One region of the Paenibacillus sp. FSL R5-0475 genome, then DNA from elsewhere that is predicted to be linked to it. Evidence: a T-box and tRNA genes for the amino acid it is inferred to sense, from the RefSeq annotation. Region 1 holds a T-box; the other holds one or more tRNA genes.
What was found. The T-box of region 1 lies ahead of ileS (isoleucine--tRNA ligase). A T-box ahead of a tRNA ligase gene usually reads a tRNA of that ligase, here a tRNA-Ile.

Region 1 (15,129 bases):
ACTTTATCTGCCTAAACTACAACACTTTCCAAGCCTGCTTCTATTAACAACAAAAGGAAGGCGGTATTATAGGGAAAACCGGAAAACCTCCCTATAATTAGGCCACAACAATCATTATGATCAGGTTATGCAGAATTCCTCCCTATAAATTAAAGAATTTCCTTGAATACAACCAAATATGCTGAAATAGAGGGAGAAATTCCCTATATTCTAGCGAATTGAAGCTAAAACACAAAATTAGAGGGAAGAATTCCCTATCTTACAGTAGCTCTATTCTACAGTAGTCTAATCCACAGTAGACTTGCCACTACATAAAGAAAAGCCACCCAAGGTTTCCCTTAGGCGGCTTCAATGTCTAACTAATGTTTAAAATTCAAACTCCACATCGCTTAAGCGTCTTTGGATTTCAGAGATGACACGTCTTTCTTCCTCTTCCCCTTTAGCAATAAAGGTAACAGAGAAACGTACAAACGGACCTGCATCATCCCAAGGCACGGTGGAGATTAGCTTCTCACGGATCAGGAATTGCGAGAAATCCTCACCGGATTCGAAACGGCGACCACCTTTGACACCCTTAGGTGCTGCAACATAAAGGAAGAAGGAGCCCTTTGGTTTCTCAGCCTGGAAGCCCAGGCTGTTCAGTGCATCTACCAACAGGTTGTGACGACGAGAATACTTGGCAGCAATCGCTTCAGTAATCTCTGGATGAGCAAGACCGTAAGCCGCAGCTTTTTGAATCGCGATAAATTGACCGGAATCATTATTATCCTTCACATCACTGAAGGCTTTAACAACTAAAGGATTCCCAGCAACAAAGCCGATTCTCCAGCCTGTCATATTGTAGGACTTGGACAGGGAATGTAGTTCCACGCCAACATCCTTCGCACCCGGAACTGACAAGAAGCTAAGCGGCTTCAAACCGTCATAGGTCAAGGCAGCATATGGTGCATCGTGGATAACGACTACATCATATTTTTTAGCCCATGCAACTACCTCAGCAAAAAACTCAGGAGTCGCACTAGCGCCCGTCGGATTGTTTGGATAGTTCAAGTAAAGTAGCTTAGCTTTATGAGCAACTTCTTCTGGAATTTCGTTCAGATCTGGAAGGAAGTTATTCTCCTTCTTCAGCTCTACTGTAAACACTTGTCCACCCAAGTATTTAGTGTGTGTACCCAGCACTGGATAACCCGGCACCGTCATGATCGTAATATCTCCTGGGTTAATGAAGCAAGAAGGCAACATCGCCAGTGCAGGCTTAGAACCGATCGAGTGAACTACCTCCGTAACGGGATCAATGCCTTCAACACGGAATACGTCCCGCAAATAATCAGCAGCAGCTGTCTTAAACTCAACAATTCCATTGTCCGCATAACCACGGTTCTCTTCCTTAGCTGCTTCTTCAGCAAGCTTAGCCACGATACCTGCATCAGCCATCTCATCTGGCTCGCCTACACCCATATCGATCAATTCAATATCAGGAAAATCCAGTTTTGCGGATGCTTTAGCACGTTTGATTTTCTCGAATTTATAAATCGAAGTGTCCTTGCCGTAGTTCGCACCGCCGATACGGTCTGCAAAATTAGTCTGAATGAAGCTGTCTTGGTATTGTTCAATACTCATACTTTCATCTCATCTCCTGGCTATCTATTCTAATTTTAGAAGAAACGGCTTCGCCGTCCCTTGGATGGCTTATGTTTCCCAGAGATCCGTTTCTGTGATAAAAAATAAGGATAAAGAATAAGGCATAACCTTCTCTTTATCCTTATGTTATTAAATATGATGGAAAGCAGAGTTCAATACCATAGACTAATTATCACTTCATTTGTACTTATCTGCTGCGCAATGTGAACAGAACATCTTCCATGTCTTCCGGAATAGGTCTGCTGAATTCTTTATATTCACCTGTCGTAGGATGAATAAATCCAAGCACCGCCGCATGTAACGCCTGTCCATTCATAGCTGTTCCTTTACTGCGTCCATAAATCGGATCACCCACAAGCGGATGACCAATGAATTTCATATGCACTCTGATCTGATGCGTGCGGCCAGTCTCCAGCTGCAGCTCCAGTAGTGTACAGTCACCGAAACGTTCCATCACTGTAAAATGGGTCACAGATTTCTTGCTGTTCTTTTCCGTTACAGTGTATAGCTTGCGATCATGTGGATCTCTACCGATCGGAGCGTCAACCGTTCCTTTGTCATGCGACAAATTGCCGTGTACAACTGCTATATAGCGGCGTGTTACACTGTGCTCTTTAAGTTGTGCTGCGAGCGACGCGTGACTGGCATCATTTTTAGCCACCATAATAAGACCAGAGGTATCCTTATCAATACGGTGTACAATACCTGGACGAATCTCACCATTAATACCGGACAGATCCTTGCAGTGATACATCAGTGCATTTACCAAGGTGCCTGACGGGTGCCCGGCAGCCGGATGTACAACCATACCACGCGGCTTATTTATAACAATGACATCGCTGTCTTCGTATACAACTTCAAGTGGAATATTCTCTGGGATCAAGTCTGTAACTTCCGCTTCTGGTACGACAATGGAAACTTTATCGCCTTCTGAGAGCTTATAGTTAGCTTTAACCGGTGCCCCATTAACCGTAACATGGCCACCACTGATCCACAGCTGCACCTGAGAACGAGAAATATCCTCTTCCCAAGATTCCGTTATATATTTATCGATTCGCTCCCGCGCGTTCTCTGCTGAAACGGTCCACTCCGTGACGTCCCTCTCTTCTTCGCTCGTAGATGCCGCTTGGTGATTGACGTCTTTACTCAAATCATTCATTCCCTTCTTTTACTTCCTTTGCTTCTTTTACTTCTTTGATTTCCGTGATTTCTTCACCATTCTTAAGATCGCGGAAGGAGTCCAAAAGAATCAACCCAACCCCAATGACGATACATGAATCCGCAACGTTAAAAATCGGGAAGCTATAGCTTCCAAAATTAAACAGAAGGAAATCGACAACCTCACCACTGATCATCCGGTCTAGGAAGTTACCTATCGCTCCACCCAGAACAAGTCCAAGGGCAACCGATAGCATCTTCCGCGAATGTCTAGTTTTGTTCAAGTACCAAACGATACCTGCAACCACTACAACCGTAACTAAAAAGAAGAACCATTGCTGACCTTGTAGAATCCCAAAAGCAGCCCCGCGATTACGATGTGAGGTAATTAGGAAGAAATTCCCGATCACCGGAATCTGTTCCCCAAGCTCCAGACGTGTGGCAATGAGATACTTCGTTCCCTGATCCACCAAAAATACAATAAGAGCAATCAAATAGTACACCACAGAAGTTGTCACTCCGTTCTTATTTTTCCCGCCAAATGCGGTACGAATACTGTTATAAGACTTGTATATTGTAGCACAGCCCTTAGAAGATCGTCTATTGCGTGACACCTCTCGGGCGCTTAATCTTGGGGACTATTTTCCATCGCTAAAATAACGCCTCTCAGGTCAACCTAACAAAGAACCATCCGGTGCAAATCGGTTTGTCGGAAGGATTCTTAATAAAGTACAGAAAGGAGCTTACTCATCATGACGCACCTGACAGTACAGCAGCTCTCAGAGCTACGCGCCCGATTAGAAAAAGACCGTGATACTATTCAGCACAGGCTTCAGAATAATGAAAATTACGGCTTACAGGAATCCATGCGGGATGGCACCGGAGAACTTTCCGAGAATGACAACCATCCAGGCGATGCAGCCACCGATTTGTATAATCGCTCCATGGATATTTCACTGCTAGAGCGAGACGAGCATGAGCTGGATGATATTGAAGCTGCTCTCAACGCTATGGATGAAGGCACCTATGGGATATGTAAAGCTAGCGGTAAACCGATCCCTTTTGAGCGTCTATCCGCTATTCCCTCCACGCTTTATTGTAAAGAGCATGCCCCACGTCAAAACGCACCTTTTACTCGGCCCATTGAAGAAGAATTTTTGTCTCCTCCATTTGGGCGTACGAGTCTCGATGAACGAGAGGATCAAAACGGCTTTGACGGTGAGGATGCCTGGCAGATTGTAGAAAGCTATGGAAACTCCGATTCCCCCGCCATGGCGGAGGGCAGCAACATTGCCTCCTATAATGATATGGAAATTGAAGCCGATGAGCTTGAAGGCTGCGTAGAGCCTTGGGAGAACTTTATCGCCACCGATATTACAGGCAACAATGTAGTTGTAGTACCGGGACGTAGCTACGAGCGTTACAAGGATAGTGGCGAGGGAAGTTACATGCTTGATCCGCTCGAAGGCGAGGAGTAAAAGCATCGTCCACAAAAAAAATGAACAGCGTGCGGTTCCAGTTTCATTGGGAATGGCCCGCTGTTTTTTTGTTTTTTTCAGCTCTACTTCATTTTGTTAAGAAAATGTTCAGATTCAGCTGGTAAACTGATCTAACGCATGCTGAAATCGACATACAAGGAGTGTAACGTAAGTGAATCACGACTATTTTAAAAATATACAGCAACTCAGTCATGAAGATGACCGACGATATTTATTATTAATGAGAGGCTTACGCATCTTACACGAGGAAAAAAAGCAGCGCAGCCCTCTCCAAAGATTAAAAAAGGAAAGGTACGGACTGGGGAGAAACATAGAAGTCCAAGGTTGGATAAATCCACCAAAGAAGATTGACCGAACCCCACTCTCTCCTACAAACCAAGTAAAGACAGCTACGCCTTAAAAAGCTATTTGAATTCCAGCTGACGCTGAACAATTCGTACAATATCCGCAATATAATCTCCGATGATCGGTAGATTCAAGGCTCCAAGAACCTGAAGAACATAGATGATCGTTGCCGCAAAAAAAGTAAAGCCAAGCGCGATCCCTACTCCACGAGCCGCTCCATATAAAATATTTTTCCAAATTAGAGTCCAAGGTGAATATAACAGCTCCGTATACTGATAAATTCGTGATTTCTCTAAGATATGGGCCCATTCAAAGGTTAATCGATACATTGTATTCATTTTTTCTTCCAGTGGAATGTCTTCTGGATTGCGATGATCTGCTGTTAAACGCTCAGGGTTTTCCTCAGGAATAACCTTTTTCTCCACTCCCTTATCTGGGCTGTTCTTGTTGCCGGATGTCTTGACGGAGATTCTGTTCTTCTGATCCTCCACAGCCACAGCTCCTCTCATACGTCTATATTCGCCACAAAGTAAACGAGCCCGGTCAAAGAGAATACATCTCCTTGAGCACGAGGCTCGTTATTTTCGCGGGCGAAATATAAAGACTATATTTCCCGCATAAACAGAAGTTCTCTGTTTACACTTGTGCCGCTAGTATATGCTGTTTTGGGACAGGTAATGCAGATTTACACTTCAATATGGATACCGATGGATTTACCACCGACATCTACCGTTTCAAAAGCGTGTTCTCCGCCAAAATCAACCGTAGTCACAAGTACATTGTCTCGCAATACATTCTCAAAGGCTGTAACTGCTGCTTTAAGCTCATCGTCTACACTCAGCGTGAGTGCGATCCGTTTCTCGATCGGCAGATCCAAACGTTTACGGTAATCTTGAACCGCACGAATGATCTCACGAACCCAGCCTTCTTGTTCAAGCTCAGGTGTGATTTCGGTATTGAGCGCAACCGTAATTCCATATCCGGAAGCTGCGGCGAAACCTGCTTTAGCTTCTTTTTCAACGAGTAGCTCTTCAGAAGTGATCACCAGTTCTTCTCCCTCTGGCGTCGCAATCGCGATTGAGCCATCTTGCACCGCTTTGCGGGTAGAGTCACTGTCCAAAGCTTTTAGGAAGCCTTGCAGGAAGCCGACGTTTTTACCGTATTTTTTACCGGCAACTTTAAGATTCAGCTTGAGTGTGAAGTCAACAAATCCACTGTCGCTAGTCTCTAGCACGATGTTCTTGATGTTGATCTCGTCTTTGATGATCTCTTCATACTCAGCCAAATGGAAGTCACGGTTCATCGAAACGATCAGCTCAGACAGCGGTTGACGATTCTTAATGCCTGTTTCGTTACGCACGTTACGCGCCAGCTCAACGATTTGTCTCGCACTTTCCATATCCTCTTCCAGCTCTTTATCGATCAAGCTCTCATCAGCAACCGGATAATCTGCTAAATGCACACTTTCTCCGCCGCCAAGGTTCGTGAAGATATCTTCAGACAACATCGGTGTAAATGGAGCCATCAAAGACGCTGTCTTCAAAAGCACATGGGTCAGTGTACGGTAAGCATCCAGCTTATCTTCACCTAGACCACTACCCCAGAAACGATCACGGGAACGACGGATATACCAGTTACTCAGCTCATCTATAAAGTTCTCAATACCTTTGGATGTATTCACGAAGTCATTAACTGCAAGTCCTTTGTCTACCAAAAGAATCAAGCTGTTCAGACGGGACAAAATCCAGCGGTCCAGCTTATGTTCCGATACTTTAAAAGGATGATCGGCAGGATCATAACCATCGATGCCGGCATAAAGCGTCAAGAACGCATGCGTATTCACCAGTGTATCTACAACTTTCGATTTGGTTTCCCCTACAAGACCACGAGAGAAACGTTTGTTATTCCACGGTGCACTATCGGATAGAATCGCCCAACGGAAAGCATCCGTGCCGTAATCGTTCATGATATCCCAAGGATCAATAACATTGCCTTTTGATTTGGACATTTTTTGACCATTCTCATCAAGGATATGACCGTGAGCAATAACAGCTTTATATGGAGCTTTACCTTTAAACAAGGTAGATACAGCTAGTAAGCTGTAGAACCATCCACGTGTCTGGTCGATCCCTTCACAGATCATATCCGCTGGATATTGATCATTCAGCTTATCCTCGTTCTCAAATGGATAATGACTTTGCGCAAATGGCATCGAACCACTATCGAACCAAACATCGATAACTTCTGGTGTGCGAACCATCTCTGCCCCTTCGCTGAAAGGACTGCGTAGCTTGATCTTATCTACAAAAGGCTTATGCAGCTCGATATCCTCAGGTACATCGCCAATCGCCATCGCTCTCAGTTCTTCAATGCTGTGTGGAGCGAACTCTTTGCCCGTCTCTTGACATACCCAAACATTAAGCGGTGTGCCCCAGTAACGATTACGGCTGATATTCCAGTCCACCAGTTCATCCAGGAACTTCCCGAAACGGCCTTCACGTACATGATCAGGATACCAATTTACACTGTTGTTGTTAGCAATCAGCTGATCTTTGATCGCTGTAGTGTTGATGAACCAGCTGTCTGTTGCGTAGTACAAGAGTGGTGTATCACAACGCCAGCAGAACGGATAGCTGTGCTCGTATTTTTCTTTACCGTAAAGCAGTCCTTTTTCAGACAAAGCTTTAACGATATCCAAATCGCAATCTTTCACGAAGCGTCCAGCAAAATCGGATACTACATCCGTATACTTACCGGAATTATCAACCACGTTCACGAAGCTGATGCCGTTCTCGCGGCAAGTCTTGTAGTCATCTTCACCATGCGCCGGTGCCATGTGTACGATCCCTGTACCACTGGAATCTGTAACGAAGGAAGCACCTACGATGACATTGCTTTTCTCTGCCTTGATGTATCCGAATGGAGGAGCGTAGGTTTTGCCGATAAACTCGGAACCTTTATGTGTAGAAAGGACTGTGTGCTCGCCTTTCATTACTTCCTCCACCAAGTTTTTGGCAACAATGTAGATACCGTCTTCTTGTTGTACACGTACATAATCCATGTCAGGATTCATGGCTAACGCCATATGTGCTGGCAGCGTCCAAGGTGTAGTCGTCCAAGCTAGTACGTAGTCTCCACTGTCATCCAGTTTAAACTTTGCTGTCGCACTGAGATCCTTGACGGTCTTGTAGCCTTGCGCTACTTCATGGGAGCTTAGGGTAGTCTGACAGCTTGGGCAGTAAGGACTAACGCGGTGTCCGCGGTAGAGCAACCCTTTGTCATGCACAGTAGCCAAGATGTTCCACACGCTCTCGATATACGTGTTATTCAAAGTTACGTAAGGATTATCTAGATCCGTCCAGTATCCGATACCCTCTGTAAACTCGCGCCATTGCTTCTCATAACCGAAGACGCTGTCTTTACATTCCTGAATGAATTTTTCTACGCCATATTCCTCGATCTCTTGTTTGCCGGAGATGCCAAGCTTCTTTTGTACGCCTAGTTCTACTGGCAAACCGTGTGTATCCCAGCCCGCTTTACGTACCACGCGGTAACCTTTCATCGTTTGGTAACGACCGATGAAATCCTTGATTACACGGCCCAGCACGTGCCCGATATGCGGTGCACCGTTCGCTGTTGGAGGACCTTCGTAAAATACATAGTTCGGACGTCCTTCACGATTCTCCATCGATTTACGGAACGTATTTTCGTCGCTCCATTTCTTGAGTATGCGGACATCTCTTGCCCGCGCTTTTTCTTTGACATCTACTTTTTGCATGTGATGGTCAATCCTTTCATGGTTTAGTCTGTAAAGCTCTTTTCGATCCTTGGGCAGTCTGGTTCAGCTGGCCGCATTCAGCTCTTGTCTTCGGTACCCGAGCTGCGATCCCGCAGGGCAGCACTGGCTCGGGGTGCCACTGGGACCGGCGAGTGAAACGCCGGTCTGCTCTAGCAGTGAAGGCCCCGCAGGCGAACCCGCCAGGGGAGCCTAAGAAGGGCCGCTCCTTCAGCCACCTGAGTCCGTTCGCTTCCACCACCGTACCCGTTTGCACGAGGCTTTACATTGCGGGTGTCCAGAAGGCGGCAGCCCTTGGGGTCCCCCTTAGAAAGGGGGATTTAGGGGGATGGCCACCCCGGAACAACAAAATAAGCGTCATCCCACCCCCAAAGGGGCGAGACAACGCTCGCGATACCACCCTAATTCTGCGCATGAGCACATCCTTAAGGGGAGTGTATTCAGCACAATCTCAGTCCTGCGCGTAAATCTCATGCACAGGTCCGGTGTAACGTCCGGCGGACGGCTAAGCTTACGCACGATCAACGCTTCAGCTTAACTTCTAGGGGAAGATCTTCCGGCAGGGTTCGAACAATCGGCTCTCAGCAATCGCCGACTCTCTGGAGAACGTTACCTTGTCGTACTTGTCCCGTCATCGAATACATATAAACATTATACAGATATGTTCTATTTATAGACTTTTTAAGTCTAAATGTCAACAACCGCTAGCCAAATCCGCAATTAGGAGTATACCTGTGCAGGCGGAATACTTTATTATGATCGATTTTAGCGGAAAATAAAAATAGAGGGAATAACTCCCTCTATTTAGCCGATTATAGCATGAAATTATAAATTAGAGGGAATTCCCCCCTATAAATTCAAGCAGCATTCATTCATCATAGTGCATTAGATACGATGTAGAACATCATCCTTAAAGGTTACGTTCTCGCTTGCCTCACGACTCTCCAAGGCATTCCAGTCATCCTGTGACAACAGCTCGAGCTGTGCTTCCACCAATGTGCGGAAACGAGTGCGATAGATCGAAGCTTGCTTACGCAATTCTTCAGTCTCAATAGCAACCTTACGGGATTTGGATAACGCTTCGTTAATAATCCGATCCGCGTTCTTTTCCGCTTCCTTGATAATGAGCTGCGATTCCTTCTTGGAGTTGTTCTTCACATCATCCGCCGCTTCCTGAGCGACTAAGATCGTTTTCGATAAACTCTCTTCAATATTCACAAAATGATCTAAACGCTCTTGAATGGACAAAAGCTGATTCTGCAGCTCTTTGTTCTCACGGATGACACTTTCGTAATCCTTAATTACTTGATCCAGAAATTCGTTGACCTCGTCCTCATCATAACCGCGAAGTCTCCGAGAGAACTCCTTGTTATGTATATCGAGCGGTGTTAATGGCATGCTGTGCACCTCCTAGAAATTTCGGACCTTCTAAGTCTCTGAACCATACCTGCGCAGCAGACAAAGAAGAAAGACTGTACTTCAAGTAAAGGCAGAGGATGTATCGACGTTCCAACTGCCATTCATGGTTCGCCTCTTTTATAAAATATCGGCGTCCTGCTTTAAAAATGTTTGATTCCCTCGAAATAATCAATTTCGACAAGTAAAGCCGGATTCCTGCAAGGGATTCACACAAATTTACCAACCTGAACACGGTATCGGCCCTTTTTCGTCAAACTACCAACCTCTAGAACCTTGAATCGACCAAATCCTTGAATAGATACCATGTCACCATCTTTAAGTCCGCAGGAAGGGTCTTCTTCCACTTTCCAATTTACCCGAACGCGCCCAGCCTTGATGGGAGCAAGAATTTTGCTTCGACTAAGCCGTGTTACATCTGCGGCTATGCCATCCAATCGTAGGGACGCTACAGTCAAATCCATCATTTCCAGCTTCACCTCACTATTACGCAAGGCAGAAAGTGGCAATACCTCCGTGCTCACCTGTATTCGGTGTACTCCAGTTAAATTCATGTCTAAATAATCTGCAATATCTGCAGCTACTACCACATGACAACCATCGTCCAGAACATGAATATCACCGATTTTTCCACGTTTTACTCCAAGACCCAGAATAGAGCCCATGTAGTCCCCATGCTCTAACGCCAGAAACTTTTGCTCACCAGAGGTTATCGCAAGAACGCTCAGCTCCATGTCCTCATGATCCAGATCACGGTAATCAGGCGCAATGAGTGCTCGCTTCCGCTCTGCCTCAGGGTGGCCGCCTTCCCATCTAACGATAACATCTGGATGTCGATTAACGAGACTTTGCAGAATAAATCCTTGGCGCGGATCTAGAAATTCGGTCAGTTTCGTCTCATGATATTCTCCAGCATGGGTAACCCATTCCCAAGCCTTGTCCACAAATTGTCTTTCATCGGGATGAAAATGCCCGTAAACTTCTGTCTTCATCACTTCTGCCTAAAAAATTAAGTGCAAAATGGACTTGAGTCCACCTGCCGCAAATTCCAAGACGAATAGTGCAATGATCGGGGAAATATCAAGCGTACCAAAGAGTGGCGGAATAAACCGACGAAATGGTGTCAAATACGGCTCAACAAGCTTGCTCAGCAGTTCTCCGATAAAGTTCTCACGAACGTTTGGTAACCACGACATCAGTACGTAGAAAATAATCATGTAAAAATAAATATTAAACAGCATATCAATAATGTAATCAATTTGGGGCAAAGCTCATTCACCTCATTCTGTTATAGTCTGGATCGTCACCTAGGATTTCCGTAATGGCACCTTGAATTTCAACGGTATCTGGCGTGCACATAAATATATTGCCCCCAATTTTAGAGATTCCTCCCCCAAGGGCATAAACGGTTCCACTTAAAAAATCAATAATTCTCATTGCCTGATCATTACGGACACGCTGAAGATTGATCACTACCGTCCGGTGAGAACGGAGATGGTCCGCAATTTCCTGAGCCTCATCGTACGAACGTGGCTCATAAAGTACAACTTTTACATTCTTCTGCGAATGGATACTGACAACGTTGCCCCTTTGATTTTTGCGGGTTTCGACAGGGGCTGGCTCATACTCATCCTCTTCGTGGATTTGCTCCCGCTCCACAACTTCTTCTTCCTCCTGCAAGCCCAAAAAACTCATAAATCGGTTCATAACGCTCATCACGATCCCTCCTAATGGCCTACTAACACCGTACCTAGGCGTACCCAGGTGGCTCCTTCCTGTATCGCCACTTCAAAATCATTCGACATTCCCATTGATAGCTCCGTAATCGGTTCAGGTGTCAAAGCAAGTTGATTGAGCTCATCGCGCAGCTCACGAAGTCCGCGAAATACAGGGCGGGTAAGCTCCGGATCACCTTCTAAAGGTGCCATCGTCATTAGTCCAATTACTTTTACACGGTCTAGACTAGCAATTTCACGCAAAAATCCAGGTACCGCCTCAGGCGACAGACCAAATTTCGTATCTTCTCCAGAGATGTTTACTTGAAGAAAGACATTCACTTCTTGATCTGCGGCAATCGCCTTTTTGTGTAATTCTTGCGCCAGAGATATCCGGTCCAAAGAGTGTATATATTGAAACTTGCCAATAACGTCTTTAACCTTATTGGTCTGCAAATGCCCGATAAAATGCCATGTCCCTTGGTCCCCTAAAACCTTCCATTTGTGCTCAGCATCCTGCCAGCGACTCTCGGCAATATGCTCCAGGCCTGCCTCCAATACGGAGGACACCATTTCCAGAGAAACATATTTCGTCACTGCAATTACCTTGACGTCATTTCGATCCCGGCCGCTTGCCGCGCAGGCACGTGCTACACGTTCCTCTACCTCAGCAATTCTCTCCTGCAGTGTTAAAGCCAACTTTCAACTCTCCTTTATTCCGATCCAGCTCGTCATCCTGCCTGTAACCCCATCTTCTTTACGATAAGAAAAGAACAAATCTTGATTACAGCTTGTACACCAAGATGTACATTCGATATGAGTCGGCAATATTCCTGCTTTAATCATAATGCGTCGATTCATTTCTTTCAAGTTTAGCATGTATTTGTTCTCATCTGTGTCAGATGTTCTGTACAGCTCCACAGTACTGGCTGTTTCTGTTGGTTTACTCAGATCACCTTCCAGTCGATGAACATGCTCCATCACATAATCGTCCACCTCATAACAGCAGTCACCAATGGATGGTCCAATCGCTGCAATAATGTCCTGCGCATGGCTTCCGTAAATGGTCTCCATTTTACTCACCATAGCGGCTGCAATCTGGGCCACAGTTCCCTTCCAGCCTGCATGGGCAAGACCGACGACTTGGTGCACAGGATCATAAAAATAAAGGGGTACACAATCCGCATAAAAAGAAGTCAGAAAAACTCCCGGTACATCCGTAAGCAAACCATCGGTTGCCTGAAATGCCGAGGTTCTATCCTTTTGACCCCGCCCACGATCGGCTTCCCTTACCACTGCTATTTCTGCTCCATGGGTTTGTTCTCCACAGGTCCAAGCTTCAGGTTTGAAATCAAGAGCTTTCGCAAGCGCCCTACGATTCGTTAAGACATCTTCCGGAGCATCCCCAACATGAAATGCACAATTCAGGCTGTCATAAGGCTTTTTGCTAGCCCCTCCCTGTCTACCCGTAAAACCTGCTGTAATTTCTTTATGCTTCACACGCCAAGGCTCCAGATGGAGCAGCATAAGTGTTTCCTTCCCCTGCACAAACGGTTCCATATCCTCACCTCCGCCTTAGTGTACCACATGTAAATACCCCTACAAAATGCCGCTTAAGCTAGAACATCAAATTTACTAACTTTTAAGCCATGCCATTTCGAATCATTTTATAAAAAACAAAAAACGCACCTAATTAATAAGTGCGCCGTTCGCCTCGGTCCCCTCGTTCCAAATACATCGTTTCTCGTTCGTCCTGCCCTTGAGGCATTCTTGATTCTTCAATCTTCACAAGCACTACATCAGACCCGATTTTGACAATATTTCGCCATGGAATAATCAGATCGGTTCCGCCTCCGAACAACCCCATAAACCGAGTGTATCCGGGAATTACGATTGCATCAATGACACCTCGGCGTAAATCAAGCTCTAAGTCACTGATTTGGCCCAGCCGCTTGCCGTCCACAATGTTAATAACGTCCTTAGTCTGAAAATCAGAGATTTTCATTTTTTTGGCTGATCCTAAATAATCCTCGTTCATCTCACCACCCCTGTACAATCAGACCTATAGTCCAATATATGTTATGAAAGCTTGGCCACATGCATGAAATATCCCCACAAAGTGAGGCTATGCTTAGATGCTTACCAAGGTACTTTGCGGGGGCTCAATATAATTCCTGAAACAGTAAAAAGAGGAGATCACCCAAAATCCGTATCACGGATTCTGGATATCTCCTCATTTCAGACGATTTAAGACTTCACATGCTTTTGCATTTGCTGAATCGCAGATTTCTCTAGACGTGAGACTTGTGCCTGTGAGATACCAATCTCATCTGCGACCTCCATCTGTGTTTTCCCTTCGAAAAACCGCATGGATAAAATTCGTTTCTCCCTTTGACCTAACTTACGCATCGCTTCACGTAAGGCGATTTCTTCGATCCACGACACATCCTTATTCTTATCATCGCTAATCTGGTCCATTACATAAATAGGATCGCCACCGTCATGATAGATCGGCTCGAATAAGGACACTGGATCCTGAATAGCATCAAGGGCAAAGACTACATCTTCCTTCGGTACGCCAAGTGCTTCAGAGATTTCGAATATCGTCGGTTCCCGCGAATTCTGATTGGTCAGACTATCGCGTACCTGCAGCGCCTTATAAGCAATGTCTCTGAGTGAACGCGATACTCGAATCGGATTGTTATCACGCAAGTAACGGCGGATCTCACCAATAATCATCGGAACCGCATATGTGGAGAACTTAACGTTTTGTGATAAATCGAAATTATCGATGGCTTTCATCAGACCGATGCAGCCCACCTGGAACAAATCGTCAACAAATTCTCCCCTATTATTGAACCTCTGGATAACACTTAGAACGAGCCTAAGATTACCATTTACCAATTTCTCTCTGGCGGATCGCTCGCCCTGCTGCTGCAGCGAAGTGAACAGTTGCCGCATTTCCACATTCGTTAGAACAGGCAGCTTAGCAGTATCCACACCGCAAATCTCGACTTTATTTCGGGTCATGATGATTTACCTCCCAAGGAGAAACATTACTGTACATTATCTCCCGGGTTGGCCATTTTATTCCTTGCTAATTTCACCTTACACCATCTTGTTAAACTCCTTACGCAGCCGCTTAATAATTCGTTTCTCCAGACGAGAGATGTAAGATTGGGAAATGCCGAGCAGATCCGCCACATCTTTTTGCGTCTTTTCTTCGCCCCCACGCAGTCCGAAACGCAGCTCCATAATGAGTCTTTCCCGTTCGCTCAGCTTTTCCAGCGCCTTTTGCAGCAGCTTGCGATCGACCTGTTCTTCAATGTTCCGATAGATGGTATCATTTTCCGTCCCTAAAACATCTGAGAGCAGCAACTCATTACCATCCCAGTCGATATTAAGAGGCTCATCAAAAGAAACCTCACTCCGTGTCTTGCTATTACGCCGCAAATACATCAAAATTTCATTCTCTATGCAACGTGATGCATATGTTGCTAGTTTTATTTTTTTCTCGGGATCAAAAGTGTTAACTGCCTTAATTAATCCGATAGCCCCT
Region 2 (15,129 bases), 2.6 Mb from region 1:
CCTGGGACCTTGTTCTCGAACATTACTTCTCAGACAAAACAACCCTAGCTGATCCTCGCAAATTAGAGGAATTACAAAATTATTTTGCGGCGCAGATGGGTCAAAAATAACTTCAACATCAGCAAATCATAGCAGCGGCAGTCTTCCCAATGATCTTCAGCGGGTAACTGCCGCTGTTTGGGATACGCTAAAAAAACATTTGACCTTCACGCTACGTAAAGGTGTACATTGAATTTGTGGGAGGTGATACTACGGAATACACAGTACAGAAGCTCGCTGAGCTAGCTGGAATCAGTACGCGAACCCTGCGCTACTACGACGAGTTTGGCATTCTTAAGCCGGCGAGAATCAACTCCTCGGGGTATCGTATCTATGGCCGCACCGAAGTAGATCTTCTACAGCAAATTTTATTTTATCGAGAGCTTGGCTTAAGTCTGGAACGTATCAAAGCTATTATGACTGAACCGTCATTCGACGGAGCCAAAGCGCTACGGGAGCATCATGACAAGCTGCTTGAAAAGAGACATCAATTAGATCTATTAATCGCTAACGTCGAACAGACGCTGGCTCACCAAGAAGGGAGAATGACTATGAGTGACGCTGAAAAATTCGAAGGATTCAAGCAAAAGCTGGTAGAGGATAACGAGAAGAAATACGGTCAAGAAATACGGGAGAAATATGGGGACAGCACCGTAGAACAATCCAACAAGAAGCTTAAAGGTATGACTGAAGAACAATATGCGGCTATACAGCAGCTTGAGGAGGAAATGTTCGAGACACTTGTGCAAGCGATGGAGCATGGAGATCCTGCCAGTGTATTGGCGCAAAAAAGTGCTGATCTACACCGCCAGTGGCTCTCCTTCTACTGGGATTCCTATTCCAAAGAGGCACATGCCGGTGTCGCGCAAATGTATGTGGATGATGAACGTTTTACCAAGTACTACGACAAGCATCGCCCTGGACTTGCAGCGTTCCTAAGAGATGCCGTTCACGTATACACGGGAACAAAATAATAAAATAGAAATAGAGCGGCACCGGAAATCCGGTCGCCGCTCTATTTCTATTATCCGGAACCTCACTGATTGCTCTAGCTCCTATAGACTGCGATGCAGCAGTGACAGTACATTTCGCAGCTCAACCACAGCTACCTGTCCAGGCGCAGAGGGCTTATGCGCCGCTCCAAAGGTAAGCGCTGAACCGAATATTTCACCGGCTAGACGACTAATTACCCCTGCTCCCGCCATGGACATTGTAATAATCGGGCGATCTGCATATTGTTCCTTCATGATATGGGTCGCTTCCAGTAAAGTCAGTACATCCCCCGCATTCTGAGGCATCACCGCAATTTTAGGCAAATCCCCGCCAAGCTCCTGTGCCTTGCGTAATCGCGAGATGATCTCCTCTTGAGAAGGTGTTCCATGAAAATCATGATTCGAGATAATGACAGACACGTTATGAGTATGAGCAGTCTCGACTAGTAGCTTTACATCCTGTTCCTCATTGAATAATTCAACATCAATTATATCTACTAGACCACTTTCAGCTGCAGCTATATTCAATGCTATGTAATATTCCGTGCTAACCTGCTTCTCGCCGCCTTCTTTGGCACTCCGAAAAGTAAAAATCAGCGGTAACTCCGGAATTACAGAATGGATTTCTTTTAGTGCTGAATTGACCGCCTCTACGTCTTCAACTTCATCAAAAAAATCCGTCCGCCACTCCACTAAATCGGGACTAAGCTCTTTTAATGATTCGGCTTCCTGTTTCAGTTCAGACAAGGTAGCTCCAATCAACGGAACACATATTTTAGGGATTCCTTCGCCAATGATCACATTTTTAACGATTACTGTCCTGCTCATTATTTCAGCCCCTTATCCAGTCGTCTGCTATAGATTCTGTATTGTTTATTTTACTGCCGATACATGTTTTAGAAACTGTTCAACCTCTGATAACTGCGGCAGCGATGGGATCGCGCCTTCTTTCCCTACAGCCAGTGCTCCAACAGCATTAGCGAAGCTCACTGCCTCCTCCAACGTTTTGCCTAAGACCAATTGCTGGGCTAATGCCCCATTGAATGAGTCTCCGGCAGCAACCGTGTCTATCGCCTTGACCGGGAATCCAGGAACTGACTTAGCGCCTTCAGCATTAACGATCAGTGCGCCTTTAGATCCCAAGGTTACGATCACATTTTTAACACCTTTTTGCAGCAAAATACGGGCTGCCTGCTCAGCAGTCTCTAAACTATCTACAGTCATTCCAGTCAAAATCCCCGCTTCTGTCTCATTAGGTGTCAGATATGATACTTGACCCAGCATCTCGTCTTTAAGCACTCTAGCTGGTGCTGGATTCAGAATGACCGGAATTCCATGACGATGTGCAATGGCAATAGCATGCTCACTCATCGCCAGTTCCATTTCAAGCTGCATCACAATCATCTCAGCCTGGCCGATTACAGTCTCTAACGCCTGTATATCCTCTGCAAAGAGATCAATATTCGCTCCGGGTACAACGATAATCCGATTCTCTCCATCTTCTTCAATAACGATTGAAGCTACACCTGTTGCCTCCGTTTCACTCACTGAGATATGTTCTATATGAATACCTTCTTGCTTAATAATCTCCAGCATTTCGCTTCCAAAGGTATCTTTTCCGACGCTGCCGATCATACTAACTTCAGCACCCAGACGTGCTGCGGCAACGGCTTGATTCGCTCCCTTTCCACCGGGAGATAGAGCAAATGCTTGTCCCATAAGCGTTTCTCCTGCATTCGGTGCCCGGTTCGTACGTACTACCATATCCATATTTAAGCTTCCAATCACAACTATACCCAACTTAAACACCACCAATAATTATTTCTTCAATCTCTTTATCTTAGGGTCTTCTCTTCACTTTATCAATCACTTCCGTTGATTTTGCCCCTAATTGGCTATTTTCACCAAATTGACGTTATGCTTTTGTAGATAAAGTGTGCTAGAATGATGGTGCAATCGCTTCCACAACGATTGTTGACTGTTTTTTGAGCAAACGTTTGCATCGTAGATAATGCCAGCAGCTTTACTGCAATTCAATCTAATCCGTGATTAGGAGGCTTATCAAGTGAACGAACAAAAATTACCATCAGTAGCTTATTTCAGTATGGAGTACGGGTTACATTCCGATTTTAAAATGTATGCCGGAGGGCTTGGAATTCTCGCTGGTGACTACATTAAGGGAGCTAAAGACATCAATGCTCCTATCATCCCTATCGGGCTGAAGTGGAAACAAGGTTATACGGATCAAAAAATTGATGCAAACGGTAATCCATACGACTCCTATCACAATTATGTTTATGATTTTCTTGAAGATACAGGGGTGAAGGTAACTGTAAAAGTCAGAAAGACCGATGTGGTGTGCAAAGTATGGAAGACTGATTATTTTGGCAACAGCACGTTGTATTTACTGGATACGGATATCCCCGAGAATAATGATGCATGGATTACTGGACAATTGTACGGCTGGTTCGGTGAGGAACGGATCGCTCAAGAGATCGTACTCGGGATCGGCGGAGTAAAAGCTATGCGTGCTCTCGGCATTCCGATTGATGTCTATCATTTCAATGAAGGCCATGCAGCCTTAGCAGCCATCGAGCTCATTCGTGAAAAGATGTCCGGAGGCAGCACCTTTGAGGAAGCTTGGAAAGCTACTCGGGAAGAGGTTGTGTTCACTACACATACGCCGATAAAAGAAGGCAACGAAACCCATCCACTCGACCGCCTAGAGTATATGAGTGCATTCAATGGCTTAACCCGCGACCAGATGGAGCGTATCGGTGGCGAGCCGTTCAACATGACGGTTGCCGGTCTACGACTCTCACGTATTTCTAATGCAGTGGCTCAGCTTCATGCGGATACAGCCAATAAGATGTGGAAAGAAGTTGCCGGAAGATCGGACATCATTGGCATTACTAATGCCATTCATACCCCTACCTGGGTAGATGAAAGAATGACACAAGCCTATGAACAAAATGGCGATTTATGGGCAGTGCATAAAGAAATTAAGGGTGAACTGATTGATTTCATAAAAAAACGGTCCGGCATTAGTCTAAATGCTGACAATCTACTCATTGGCTTCTCACGCAGAGCTGCTCCTTATAAACGCAGTGACCTGATCTTCTCGCAGCCGGAAATTATTGAGCCTTATCTGGAGTCCGGCAAAATACAAATCGTCTTCTCTGGCAAAGCCCATCCACTCGATGATAACGGCAAAAAAATCGTCAGCAATTTAGTGGCGATGATGAAAAAATATCCGAAGAGTGTTGTCTTCTTGGAGAATTACGATATGACTATCGGCGCACAGCTGACACGCGGTTCTGATATTTGGCTCAACAATCCCCGTAGACCACTGGAAGCAAGTGGTACCTCCGGGATGAAGGCAGCCATGAACGGCGTATTGAACTGCTCTATTCTAGATGGCTGGTGGCCGGAAGCCTGTATAGATGGCGAGAATGGCTGGCAGATCGGAGACGGCTTCGAGACTACTGACTTCGAGGTTCTGGATAAGCATGATAGTGATGCGCTATACGACACCCTATTGAATCGAGTACTCCCAACCTATTATGAGAATCGTGAACAGTGGGTACAAATGATGAAGAAGAGTATCAAAACCACTCGCACCGAATTTGCCACCAAAAGAATGCTGGATGAATACTATAACAGAATGTACATTAAAAACTAAGTATAGAAAACGGATATTCCTATATCAAAATAGAACAGCGCACCCTCCAGTGATGGTAGAGGTGCGCTGTTTCTTTTTTAACTCTGCTTAGTAATTAATCACTCTATCTATCATATATATCTGAATGGGACGACGATTACCACATACTGTAATGTGTCAAATATTCAAAAAGTGTTGCATTTTCCCCAAAAAACATTAATATAGAACTTATACTAAATCTAAAATCAAATCTTACGAGGTGATTCTATTAATGAGCTCCAATAATAATAATCTTACGACCAGCTGGGGTGCTCCAGTAGGCGACAATCAAAATTCAATGACAGCCGGTGATCGTGGTCCTACTTTGCTGCAAGATGTCCATCTGCTTGAAAAATTAGCCCACTTTAACAGAGAACGTGTTCCTGAACGTGTCGTTCACGCTAAGGGTGCTGGCGCTCATGGGTATTTTGAGGTCACTCAGGATTTAACTCGATATACAAAAGCTAATTTTTTATCTGAGGTAGGCAAGCGTACCCCAATGTTCATCCGTTTCTCAACGGTAGCTGGGGAGCTAGGTTCTGCTGATACTGTAAGAGACCCACGTGGTTTTGCTGTGAAGTTCTATACCGAAGAAGGAAACTATGATCTCGTAGGTAACAATACACCTGTATTCTTCGTTCGTGATGCAATCAAGTTCCCCGACTTTATTCATACACAGAAGCGTGATCCACAGACACACTTAAAGAACCCTAATGCGGTTTGGGACTTCTGGTCTTTATCGCCGGAATCTCTTCATCAGGTTACGATTTTGATGTCAGATCGCGGAATCCCAGCTACGCTAAGACATATGCACGGGTTCGGAAGCCACACCTTCAAATGGGTAAATGCCGAAGGCAATGCCGTCTGGGTGAAATATCATTTCAAAACAGAACAAGGCATTAAGAACCTTGCTCCAGATCTTGCCGCCAAAATAGCTGGGGAGAACCCAGATTATCATACAGAAGACTTGTTCAATGCTATTGATAAAGGAGAATTCCCAGCGTGGAAGCTCTACGTGCAGATTATGCCAATCGAAGATGCGAACACTTATCGCTTTGATCCATTCGATGTAACCAAAGTATGGTCGCAAAAAGATTATCCATTAATTGAGGTTGGCCGCATGGTACTGGATCGCAATCCAGAGAATTACTTCGCGGAAGTAGAGCAAGTTACGTTCTCTCCTGGCTCTTTCGTCCCTGGTATTGAAGCTTCTCCTGATAAATTGCTACAGGGTCGACTGTTTGCTTACGGCGATGCTCATCGTCACCGTGTAGGTCCTAACCATAACAGCCTGCCTATCAACCGTCCAAAAGTAGAAGTGAAGAACTATCAACGTGACGGTGGCATGGCACTCGGCAACAATGGCGGATCCGGTGCCTATTATGAGCCTAACAGCTTAGGCGGACCTAAAGAAGCACCACAGTACAAAACATCACCTTTCGAAGTATCTGGAAATGCCGACAGTGTCTCCTATAATAGTGATGACCATTATACACAACCTGGTGACTTGTATCGCCTGATGAGTGAAGAAGAACGTACACGTCTTGTTCAAAATATCGTAGGCGCTATGACACCAGTTGAAAGTAACGATATTAAACTTCGTCAAATTGTTCATTTCTATAAAGCTGATCCAGAACTGGGACAGCGTGTTGCATCCGGTTTAGGATTATCCGTCCCAGACGGAATATAAGACTGTAATTGCACTTATACAATCAAAGAGGACCTTTACCCGTAAATGGGAAAGGTCCTCTTTGTTCATAAGAAAAGCTAAAACATATAATATATAAGAACGATCACGATGCATAGCGTGGAGACAACAGATAAGCACGAAAAAAAAGTATTCCAGTTATTGCCCTTCATTTGTCTTATACACGACCAGTATACTGCTTCTTTGATGCTCTGCCCCATCACGTGAAGATTTGACTACCGAACCGTAACAGATATTCACAACCTGTTCCTCACGCAGCCCTGCCAAGAACTCATTCGCCTTATTCTCAGCATACGAATTATCAGCATCTACAAACTCTTTTACTTGAATCATCCTGATCTCTCCTTTAATAAATTATAGTTACTTTTTATGTCTAGATTCTATAGGTGAACTCAACGAAATGTACATGGCGTATCACTCCCCTGGTAACATTTAATGTAAAATTATCTTCGAAATATAGTATAGGCATTCCGCAGTTTTCTACGAAATGCCTATAACATCAGCCTATCATAGCACCCAACTATACAATAGTCAAACGTTTTAAATACAATATTTAGTAAGAATTTATTGCCTTTGCAAAATGGATTGGATTTACATATAGAAGCTGTTATACTGATCAGAAGGTTCCCTCTAGGGGACCTCTATTTGTATAGGAGGGATTTTAATATGGCAACGCGTCATAACAAATTTGCAAAGAATGTGCTACTTAGAGGGGGTGAAATCTACTATGAACCATAGTCTAATTTATGAAGGCTCAAGGACACAACTGGTCCAGCAGCTTATTTATTTTGATGAGGAAAAAATCGCATTTCTAAATCAGTATTTCCCGGAACGAAGCAAACAAAGAAGTAATGCTGAAACGCTGTTGTCCCGTTATTGCTCCGAGCTGGAACAATTACTTTCCCGTTTCAATGGTGAAGAATTGAATTCACTCGTATTGATTGGAAGTCAGCTTCAGCTACGCTACTTAGACGACAATACTACAGATACCTACACCATCGTATTTCCAAACCAGGCAGAACCCAATGATAACAAGATTTCAATGTTCTCGCCTATTGGCATGCAGCTGCTGTTAGCTCAGATCGGCAGTACATGTCAGCTAGCTATTCCTTCAGGTGAGTTATCAGTAAAAATCGAAAGTATTAAGTTTGTGAATTGTGGTGAGGTGGCCGTTCTTATTTAAGCCCACTCGCACATATCACCAACATTAACAGCGTCCCTTTCCAATCTTATGGAAGAGGACGCTGTTCATCTATTCAGCCTGTTAAGCACTTCTTCATACTTTTATTTGAGCCTCAATCCTTCACCCAGTTTACTGACTGATTTTTCGATACGAGATGCTCTGGTTTCAGGTCTTTTCGCCGCTTCGATCCAAGATACATATTCCTTCTGATAAGAATAAGCCAGACCGTTATAATAAGCTTCTGCCTGCTCATGGCTACTCAACGCATCAAGGAAATCCTCTGGGGCTTCTACCTCCCGTAATTGATGATCTTGCTCCATCGTCACATGCACAATATCACCAGGTTGAGCTTTGGCTAGATCCCGTAGTTCCTTCTTTACCACCATAAAATGCTTTCCGTTTCCATGGGGCATAAGCGTTCCTCTATAGGGGATTCCATTTACACTTCCTTTTACCTGTATTCTGGACTTTGTTTCAAATATTTGTTCGGCATCAAAAGGGACGTTAAGATAAGTCCAGCTCCCACTTGCATCAGGTCGCACTAATTTAGCTTCAAATTCAAACATTGCTACCTCCTCAACTAAAAGCCCTAAGTTCTATTGTATCCATATGAATGTAACTATACAAAAAAACACCTGCCTATAATAGACAGATGTTTCTTAATTATAAGCGGGTGATGGGAATCGAACCCACGCTATCAGCTTGGAAGGCTGAAGTTCTACCATTGAACTACACCCGCAAAGGTATAAAATCGGGATGACACGATTTGAACATGCGACCCCCTGGTCCCAAACCAGGTGCTCTACCAAGCTGAGCTACATCCCGTCAAAACATGTAATTACTTAGTAATAAAAATGGCGCGCCCTGAGAGATTCGAACTCCCGGCCTTTTGATTCGTAGTCAAACGCTCTATCCAGCTGAGCTAAGGGCGCAAAAATTATGGAGCGGAAGACGGGAATCGAACCCGCGACCCTCGCCTTGGCAAGGCGATGCTCTACCGCTGAGCCACTTCCGCAAAACATGGTGCGCGTGAAGGGACTTGAACCCCCACGTCGTGAAACGCCAGATCCTAAGTCTGGTGCGTCTGCCATTCCGCCACACGCGCACACTTTGAAAATAATGGTGAGCCATGAAGGACTCGAACCTTCGACACCCTGATTAAAAGTCAGGTGCTCTACCAACTGAGCTAATGGCTCTCATAAATGGCTGGGGATATAGGATTTGAACCTATGCATGACGGAGTCAAAGTCCGTTGCCTTACCGCTTGGCTAATCCCCAACAATAATTAACTAAATGGCGGAACCGACGAGATTCGAACTCGCGATCTCCTGCGTGACAGGCAGGCATGTTAGGCCAACTACACCACGGTTCCATAGACATAATGCATAAGAGTAAATTGGTTGCGGGGGCAGGATTTGAACCTGCGGCCTTCGGGTTATGAGCCCGACGAGCTACCGGGCTGCTCCACCCCGCGTCATTTAATAATTATATACTATTCATTTACACTACGCCAGCTAGTCCCAAAACATCATGCTTAAGGAAAATTTGGTTGCGGGGGCAGGATTTGAACCTGCGGCCTTCGGGTTATGAGCCCGACGAGCTACCGGGCTGCTCCACCCCGCGTCGTTCTTAAATGAATATGGTGGAGGCTGAGGGGATCGAACCCCCGACCCTCTGCTTGTAAGGCAGATGCTCTCCCAGCTGAGCTAAGCCTCCATGTTATGACCCGTATGGGATTCGAACCCATGTTACCTCCGTGAAAGGGAGGTGTCTTAACCCCTTGACCAACGGGCCATGCTAATAAACTTTGTGGCGGAGAGAGAGGGATTCGAACCCTCGAGACGCTTGTGGCGCCTACACGATTTCCAATCGTGCTCCTTCGGCCAAACTCGGACACCTCTCCATAAATGGCTCCCCGAACAGGACTCGAACCTGTGACAACTCGATTAACAGTCGAGTGCTCTACCAACTGAGCTATCAGGGAATATGGTGGGCCTTAGTGGACTCGAACCACCGACCTCACCCTTATCAGGGGTGCGCTCTAACCAGCTGAGCTAAAGGCCCTTTTTAAGACACATCAATATTAAGGGCAAAAAAAATACCACGGGTAATGTGGTTGTCCGCTTGGCGACGTCCTACTCTCCCAGGACCCTTCGGTCCAAGTACCATCGGCGCTGGAGGGCTTAACGGTCGTGTTCGGGATGGGTACGTGTGGAACCCCTCCGCTATCGCCACCAAACGGGCATTTACATCGTAAATGCTCAGGCTTGAGTCGCCTGAAAACTGAATCCGAATTGAATTTGCGTTCTAAGTATAGGATAAGCCCTCGACCGATTAGTATTGGTCAGCTCCATGCATTACTGCACTTCCACCTCCAACCTATCTACCTCGTCGTCTTCAAGGGGTCTTACTAATTGGGAAATCTCATCTTGAGGGGGGCTTCACGCTTAGATGCTTTCAGCGCTTATCCCGTCCGTACGTAGCTACCCAGCCATGCTTCTGGCGAAACAACTGGTGCACCAGCGGTACGTCCATCCCGGTCCTCTCGTACTAAGGACAGCTCCTCTCAAATTTCCTGCGCCCACGACAGATAGGGACCGAACTGTCTCACGACGTTCTGAACCCAGCTCGCGTACCGCTTTAATGGGCGAACAGCCCAACCCTTGGGACCTACTTCAGCCCCAGGATGCGATGAGCCGACATCGAGGTGCCAAACCTCCCCGTCGATGTGGACTCTTGGGGGAGATAAGCCTGTTATCCCCAGGGTAGCTTTTATCCGTTGAGCGATGGCCCTTCCATGCGGTACCACCGGATCACTAAGTCCGACTTTCGTCCCTGCTCGACTTGTAGGTCTCGCAGTCAAGCTCCCTTATGCCTTTGCACTCTTCGAATGATTTCCAACCATTCTGAGGGAACCTTGGAACGCCTCCGTTACTCTTTAGGAGGCGACCGCCCCAGTCAAACTGCCCGCCTGACACGGTCCCCGTACCCGGTAAGGGTACTAGGTTAGAACCTAGATACGATCAGGGTGGTATCCCAACGGCGCCTCCACCGAAGCTTGCGCTCCGATTTCTACGGCTCCCACCTATCCTGTACAGATCGTACCCAAATTCAATATCAAGCTGCAGTAAAGCTCCATGGGGTCTTTCCGTCTTGTCGCGGGTAACCTGCATCTTCACAGGTATTAAAATTTCACCGGATCTCTCGTTGAGACAGCGCCCAAGTCGTTACGCCATTCGTGCGGGTCAGAATTTACCTGACAAGGAATTTCGCTACCTTAGGACCGTTATAGTTACGGCCGCCGTTTACTGGGGCTTCGGTTCATAGCTTCGGGTTACCCCTAACCACTCCCCTTAACCTTCCAGCACCGGGCAGGCGTCAGCCCGTATACTTCGCCTTGCGGCTTCGCACAGACCTGTGTTTTTGCTAAACAGTCGCTTGGGCCTTTTCACTGCGGCCCCCTCGTGCTATTCACACTACCGGGGCACCCCTTCTCCCGAAGTTACGGGGTCATTTTGCCGAGTTCCTTAACGAGAGTTCTTCCGCGCGCCTTAGAATTCTCTTCTCGCCTACCTGTGTCGGTTTGCGGTACGGGCACCTTCTCCTGGCTAGAGGCTTTTCTTGGCAGTGTGAGATCATGACCTTCGCTACTGTAATTTTCGCTCCCCATCACAGCCCAGCCTTAACGATGTGCGGATTTGCCTACACATCAGCCTCACTGCTTAGACGGACATATCCATCAGTCCGCGTCACTACCCTCCTGCGTCACCCCATCGCTCATAGCGGATTACGGTGGTACAGTAATTTCAAACTGTTGTCCTTCGACTACGCCTTTCGGCCTCGCCTTAGGTCCCGACTTACCCTGAGCGGACGAGCCTTCCTCAGGAAACCTTGGGCTTTCGGCGGATCAGATTCTCACTGATCTTTTCGTTACTCATACCGGCATTCTCACTTGTATGCTGTCCAGCGCTCCTTACGGTACACCTTCAACCCACATACAACGCTCCCCTACCCCAGATACATACGTATCTAGCCATAGCTTCGGTGGTGTGTTTAGCCCCGTTACATTTTCGGCGCAGAGTCACTCGACCAGTGAGCTATTACGCACTCTTTCAATGGTGGCTGCTTCTAAGCCAACATCCTGGTTGTCTGTGCAACTCCACATCCTTTCCCACTTAACACACACTTGGGGACCTTAGCTGATGGTCTGGGCTGTTTCCCTTTTGACAATGGATCTTAGCACTCACTGTCTGACTCCCGGCAATAAGTATATGGCATTCGGAGTTTGACTGAGCTTGGTAATCCTTGCGGACCCCGCACCCAATCAGTGCTCTACCTCCACTACTCTTATACCGAGGCTAGCCCTAAAGCTATTTCGGGGAGAACCAGCTATCTCCGAGTTCGATTGGAATTTCTCCGCTACCCCCACCTCATCCCCGCATTTTTCAACATGCGTGGGTTCGGGCCTCCAGTGCGTGTTACCGCACCTTCACCCTGGACAGGGGTAGATCACACGGTTTCGGGTCTACGTCCACATACTCAATCGCCCTATTCAGACTCGCTTTCGCTGCGGCTCCGTCTTCTCGACTTAACCTTGCATGTTAAACGTAACTCGCCGGTTCATTCTACAAAAGGCACGCCATCACCCATAGATAGGGCTCTGACTTTTTGTAAGCACACGGTTTCAGGTTCTATTTCACTCCCCTTCCGGGGTGCTTTTCACCTTTCCCTCACGGTACTGTTTCACTATCGGTCGCCAGGTAGTATTTAGCCTTAGCAGATGGTCCTGCTGGATTCATACGGGGTTTCACGTGCCCCGCACTACTCGGGATCCGTCTCGGAGAGAACACAGTTTAGGCTACAGGGCTTTTACCTCTATCGCGGGCCTTTCCAGACCTCTTCACCTACCATATTCCTTTGTAACTCCATGTGAGACGTCCCACAACCCCTAAGAGCAAGCTCTTAGGTTTAGGCTGTTCCGCGTTCGCTCGCCGCTACTGACGGAATCACTATTGTTTTCTCTTCCTCAGGGTACTTAGATGTTTCAGTTCCCCTGGTCTGCCTCTACATCTCCTATGTGTTCAGAGATGAGTAACTGCGAATTACCACAGCTGGGTTTCCCCATTCGGACACCCCCGGATCAAAGCTTGCTTACAGCTCCCCGAGGCAGTTTCGTTGTTCGCCACGTCCTTCGTCGGCTCCTGGCGCCTAGGCATCCTCCGTGTGCTCTTATTAGCTTAACCTTGATTTTTCCTAAGAAAAATCTCACTAATAACATTTACTTGTTTACACAAGTTGCTAAAAGATGTTCTAAAACGCAAATTCGTTTCGGTATCCAGTTTTCAAGGATCAAGTCTTACTGAGAGCTTAAACTCTCAAAACTGAGCAACGAGTGAGTAACAGGCCTAAACCTGAGATTTTGGAAGCTTAACTTCCGATTTGAATGTCTTCATTGCAGAAGACGATTCTCCATAGAAAGGAGGTGATCCAGCCGCACCTTCCGATACGGCTACCTTGTTACGACTTCACCCCAATCATCTACCCCACCTTCGGCGGCTGGCTCCCTTGCGGGTTACCCCACCGACTTCGGGTGTTGTAAACTCTCGTGGTGTGACGGGCGGTGTGTACAAGACCCGGGAACGTATTCACCGCGGCATGCTGATCCGCGATTACTAGCAATTCCGACTTCATGCAGGCGAGTTGCAGCCTGCAATCCGAACTGAGACCGGCTTTGATGGGATTGGCTTCACCTCGCGGCTTCGCTTCCCGTTGTACCGGCCATTGTAGTACGTGTGTAGCCCAGGTCATAAGGGGCATGATGATTTGACGTCATCCCCACCTTCCTCCGGTTTGTCACCGGCAGTCACTCTAGAGTGCCCAGCTTAACCTGCTGGCAACTAAAGTTAAGGGTTGCGCTCGTTGCGGGACTTAACCCAACATCTCACGACACGAGCTGACGACAACCATGCACCACCTGTCTCCTCTGTCCCGAAGGCCGCCACTATCTCTAGTGGATTCAGAGGGATGTCAAGACCTGGTAAGGTTCTTCGCGTTGCTTCGAATTAAACCACATACTCCACTGCTTGTGCGGGTCCCCGTCAATTCCTTTGAGTTTCAGTCTTGCGACCGTACTCCCCAGGCGGAGTGCTTACTGTGTTAACTTCGGCACCAAGGGTATCGAAACCCCTAACACCTAGCACTCATCGTTTACGGCGTGGACTACCAGGGTATCTAATCCTGTTTGCTCCCCACGCTTTCGCGCCTCAGCGTCAGTTACAGCCCAGAAAGTCGCCTTCGCCACTGGTGTTCCTCCACATATCTACGCATTTCACCGCTACACGTGGAATTCCACTTTCCTCTTCTGTACTCAAGTCACCCAGTTTCCAGTGCGACCTCAGGTTGAGCCCAAGGTTTAAACACCAGACTTAAATGACCGCCTGCGCGCGCTTTACGCCCAATAATTCCGGACAACGCTTGCCCCCTACGTATTACCGCGGCTGCTGGCACGTAGTTAGCCGGGGCTTTCTTCTCAGGTACCGTCACTCCGATAGCAGTTACTCTACCGGACGTTCTTCCCTGGCAACAGAGCTTTACGATCCGAAAACCTTCATCACTCACGCGGCGTTGCTCCGTCAGACTTTCGTCCATTGCGGAAGATTCCCTACTGCTGCCTCCCGTAGGAGTCTGGGCCGTGTCTCAGTCCCAGTGTGGCCGTTCACCCTCTCAGGTCGGCTACGCATCGTCGCCTTGGTGGGCCGTTACCCCACCAACTAGCTAATGCGCCGCAGGCCCATCCCTCAGTGACAGATTGCTCCGTCTTTCATTCTTTCTTCAGGAGAAAAAAGAAATTATCCGGTATTAGCTACCGTTTCCGGTAGTTATCCCAGTCTAAGGGGCAGGTTGCCTACGTGTTACTCACCCGTCCGCCGCTAAGTTATTTTGAAAGCAAGCTTTCAAAATGACTCCGCTCGACTTGCATGTATTAGGCACGCCGCCAGCGTTCGTCCTGAGCCAGGATCAAACTCTCCAATTAGTATTGAAAAGAGCGATATGCTCATTTTGAAACATCTGACGAGAAAATTAATTCTCTAATTTTGGATTTCACTTTCGTGATTTCCTACTCACTCGTTGTTCAGTTTTCAAAGATCAAGTTCTCGTTGGCGCCGTTTAATGTCTCAGCAGCAACCCTTATACTATATCATGTTCGGCTATTTAATGTCAAGCTCTTTTTTTAACTTCTTTTTCGAGCTCGGCATGTGTATTTCTTGGCCGGACTTAGAATATATCATGTATAGAGATTCATTGCAAGCATTATTTTAAAATTCATATTATTTTGTATTCTGTTACTTCTTCATCATAATAGTCCACTTCCTTAGTGATGTTTTCCGGCAAAGTGATGGCCTCTTATAAAAAAAGCAATAAACACAAAAGAGCCCCAGCAGATAAGCTGAGACCCCTTTGTTAGATACAAGCTAAGCTTGAGTTCATTTCACGCAGATAATAGTTT

Region 2: it has a tRNA-Ile gene. The T-box ahead of ileS (isoleucine--tRNA ligase) is inferred to sense a tRNA for this amino acid. The anticodon was not compared.

Annotation. Positions count from the first base shown of each region.
Region 1 covers NZ_JBBORK010000001.1:3,837,834-3,852,962, forward strand. Annotated here, with positions in the region: gene MKX41_RS17275 (LL-diaminopimelate aminotransferase) at 367-1,620, opposite strand; gene MKX41_RS17280 (RluA family pseudouridine synthase) at 1,829-2,800, opposite strand; gene lspA (signal peptidase II) at 2,793-3,305, opposite strand; gene MKX41_RS17290 (TraR/DksA C4-type zinc finger protein) at 3,552-4,277, shown strand; gene MKX41_RS17295 (DUF5665 domain-containing protein) at 4,703-4,993, opposite strand; gene ileS (isoleucine--tRNA ligase) at 5,329-8,421, opposite strand; T-box leader at 8,809-9,083, opposite strand; gene MKX41_RS17305 (DivIVA domain-containing protein) at 9,325-9,837, opposite strand; gene MKX41_RS17310 (YlmH family RNA-binding protein) at 10,065-10,847, opposite strand; gene MKX41_RS17315 (YggT family protein) at 10,857-11,096, opposite strand; gene MKX41_RS17320 (cell division protein SepF) at 11,131-11,571, opposite strand; gene MKX41_RS17325 (YggS family pyridoxal phosphate-dependent enzyme) at 11,583-12,269, opposite strand; gene pgeF (peptidoglycan editing factor PgeF) at 12,273-13,130, opposite strand; gene MKX41_RS17335 (YlmC/YmxH family sporulation protein) at 13,264-13,608, opposite strand; gene sigG (RNA polymerase sporulation sigma factor SigG) at 13,818-14,600, opposite strand; gene sigE (RNA polymerase sporulation sigma factor SigE) at 14,679-15,129, opposite strand, start outside.
Region 2 covers NZ_JBBORK010000001.1:6,414,277-6,429,405, reverse strand. Annotated here, with positions in the region: gene MKX41_RS28765 (3'-5' exonuclease) at 1-110, shown strand, start outside; gene MKX41_RS28760 (MerR family transcriptional regulator) at 237-1,013, shown strand; gene aroD (type I 3-dehydroquinate dehydratase) at 1,095-1,859, opposite strand; gene rbsK (ribokinase) at 1,905-2,819, opposite strand; gene glgP (alpha-glucan family phosphorylase) at 3,097-4,713, shown strand; gene katA (catalase KatA) at 4,964-6,421, shown strand; gene MKX41_RS28735 (sporulation protein Cse60) at 6,578-6,772, opposite strand; gene MKX41_RS28730 (GreA/GreB family elongation factor) at 7,167-7,622, shown strand; gene MKX41_RS28725 (YdeI/OmpD-associated family protein) at 7,724-8,188, opposite strand; tRNA gene MKX41_RS28720 (tRNA-Gly) at 8,291-8,361, opposite strand; tRNA gene MKX41_RS28715 (tRNA-Pro) at 8,374-8,447, opposite strand; tRNA gene MKX41_RS28710 (tRNA-Arg) at 8,478-8,554, opposite strand; tRNA gene MKX41_RS28705 (tRNA-Gly) at 8,563-8,637, opposite strand; tRNA gene MKX41_RS28700 (tRNA-Leu) at 8,644-8,727, opposite strand; tRNA gene MKX41_RS28695 (tRNA-Lys) at 8,743-8,818, opposite strand; tRNA gene MKX41_RS28690 (tRNA-Gln) at 8,826-8,900, opposite strand; tRNA gene MKX41_RS28685 (tRNA-Asp) at 8,917-8,994, opposite strand; tRNA gene MKX41_RS28680 (tRNA-Met) at 9,020-9,096, opposite strand; tRNA gene MKX41_RS28675 (tRNA-Met) at 9,169-9,245, opposite strand; tRNA gene MKX41_RS28670 (tRNA-Val) at 9,263-9,338, opposite strand; tRNA gene MKX41_RS28665 (tRNA-Glu) at 9,345-9,416, opposite strand; tRNA gene MKX41_RS28660 (tRNA-Ser) at 9,433-9,525, opposite strand; tRNA gene MKX41_RS28655 (tRNA-Asn) at 9,531-9,606, opposite strand; tRNA gene MKX41_RS28650 (tRNA-Ile) at 9,610-9,686, opposite strand; rRNA gene rrf (5S ribosomal RNA) at 9,745-9,861, opposite strand; rRNA gene MKX41_RS28640 (23S ribosomal RNA) at 9,937-12,865, opposite strand; rRNA gene MKX41_RS28635 (16S ribosomal RNA) at 13,098-14,655, opposite strand; gene MKX41_RS28630 (S-layer homology domain-containing protein) at 15,128-15,129, opposite strand, start outside.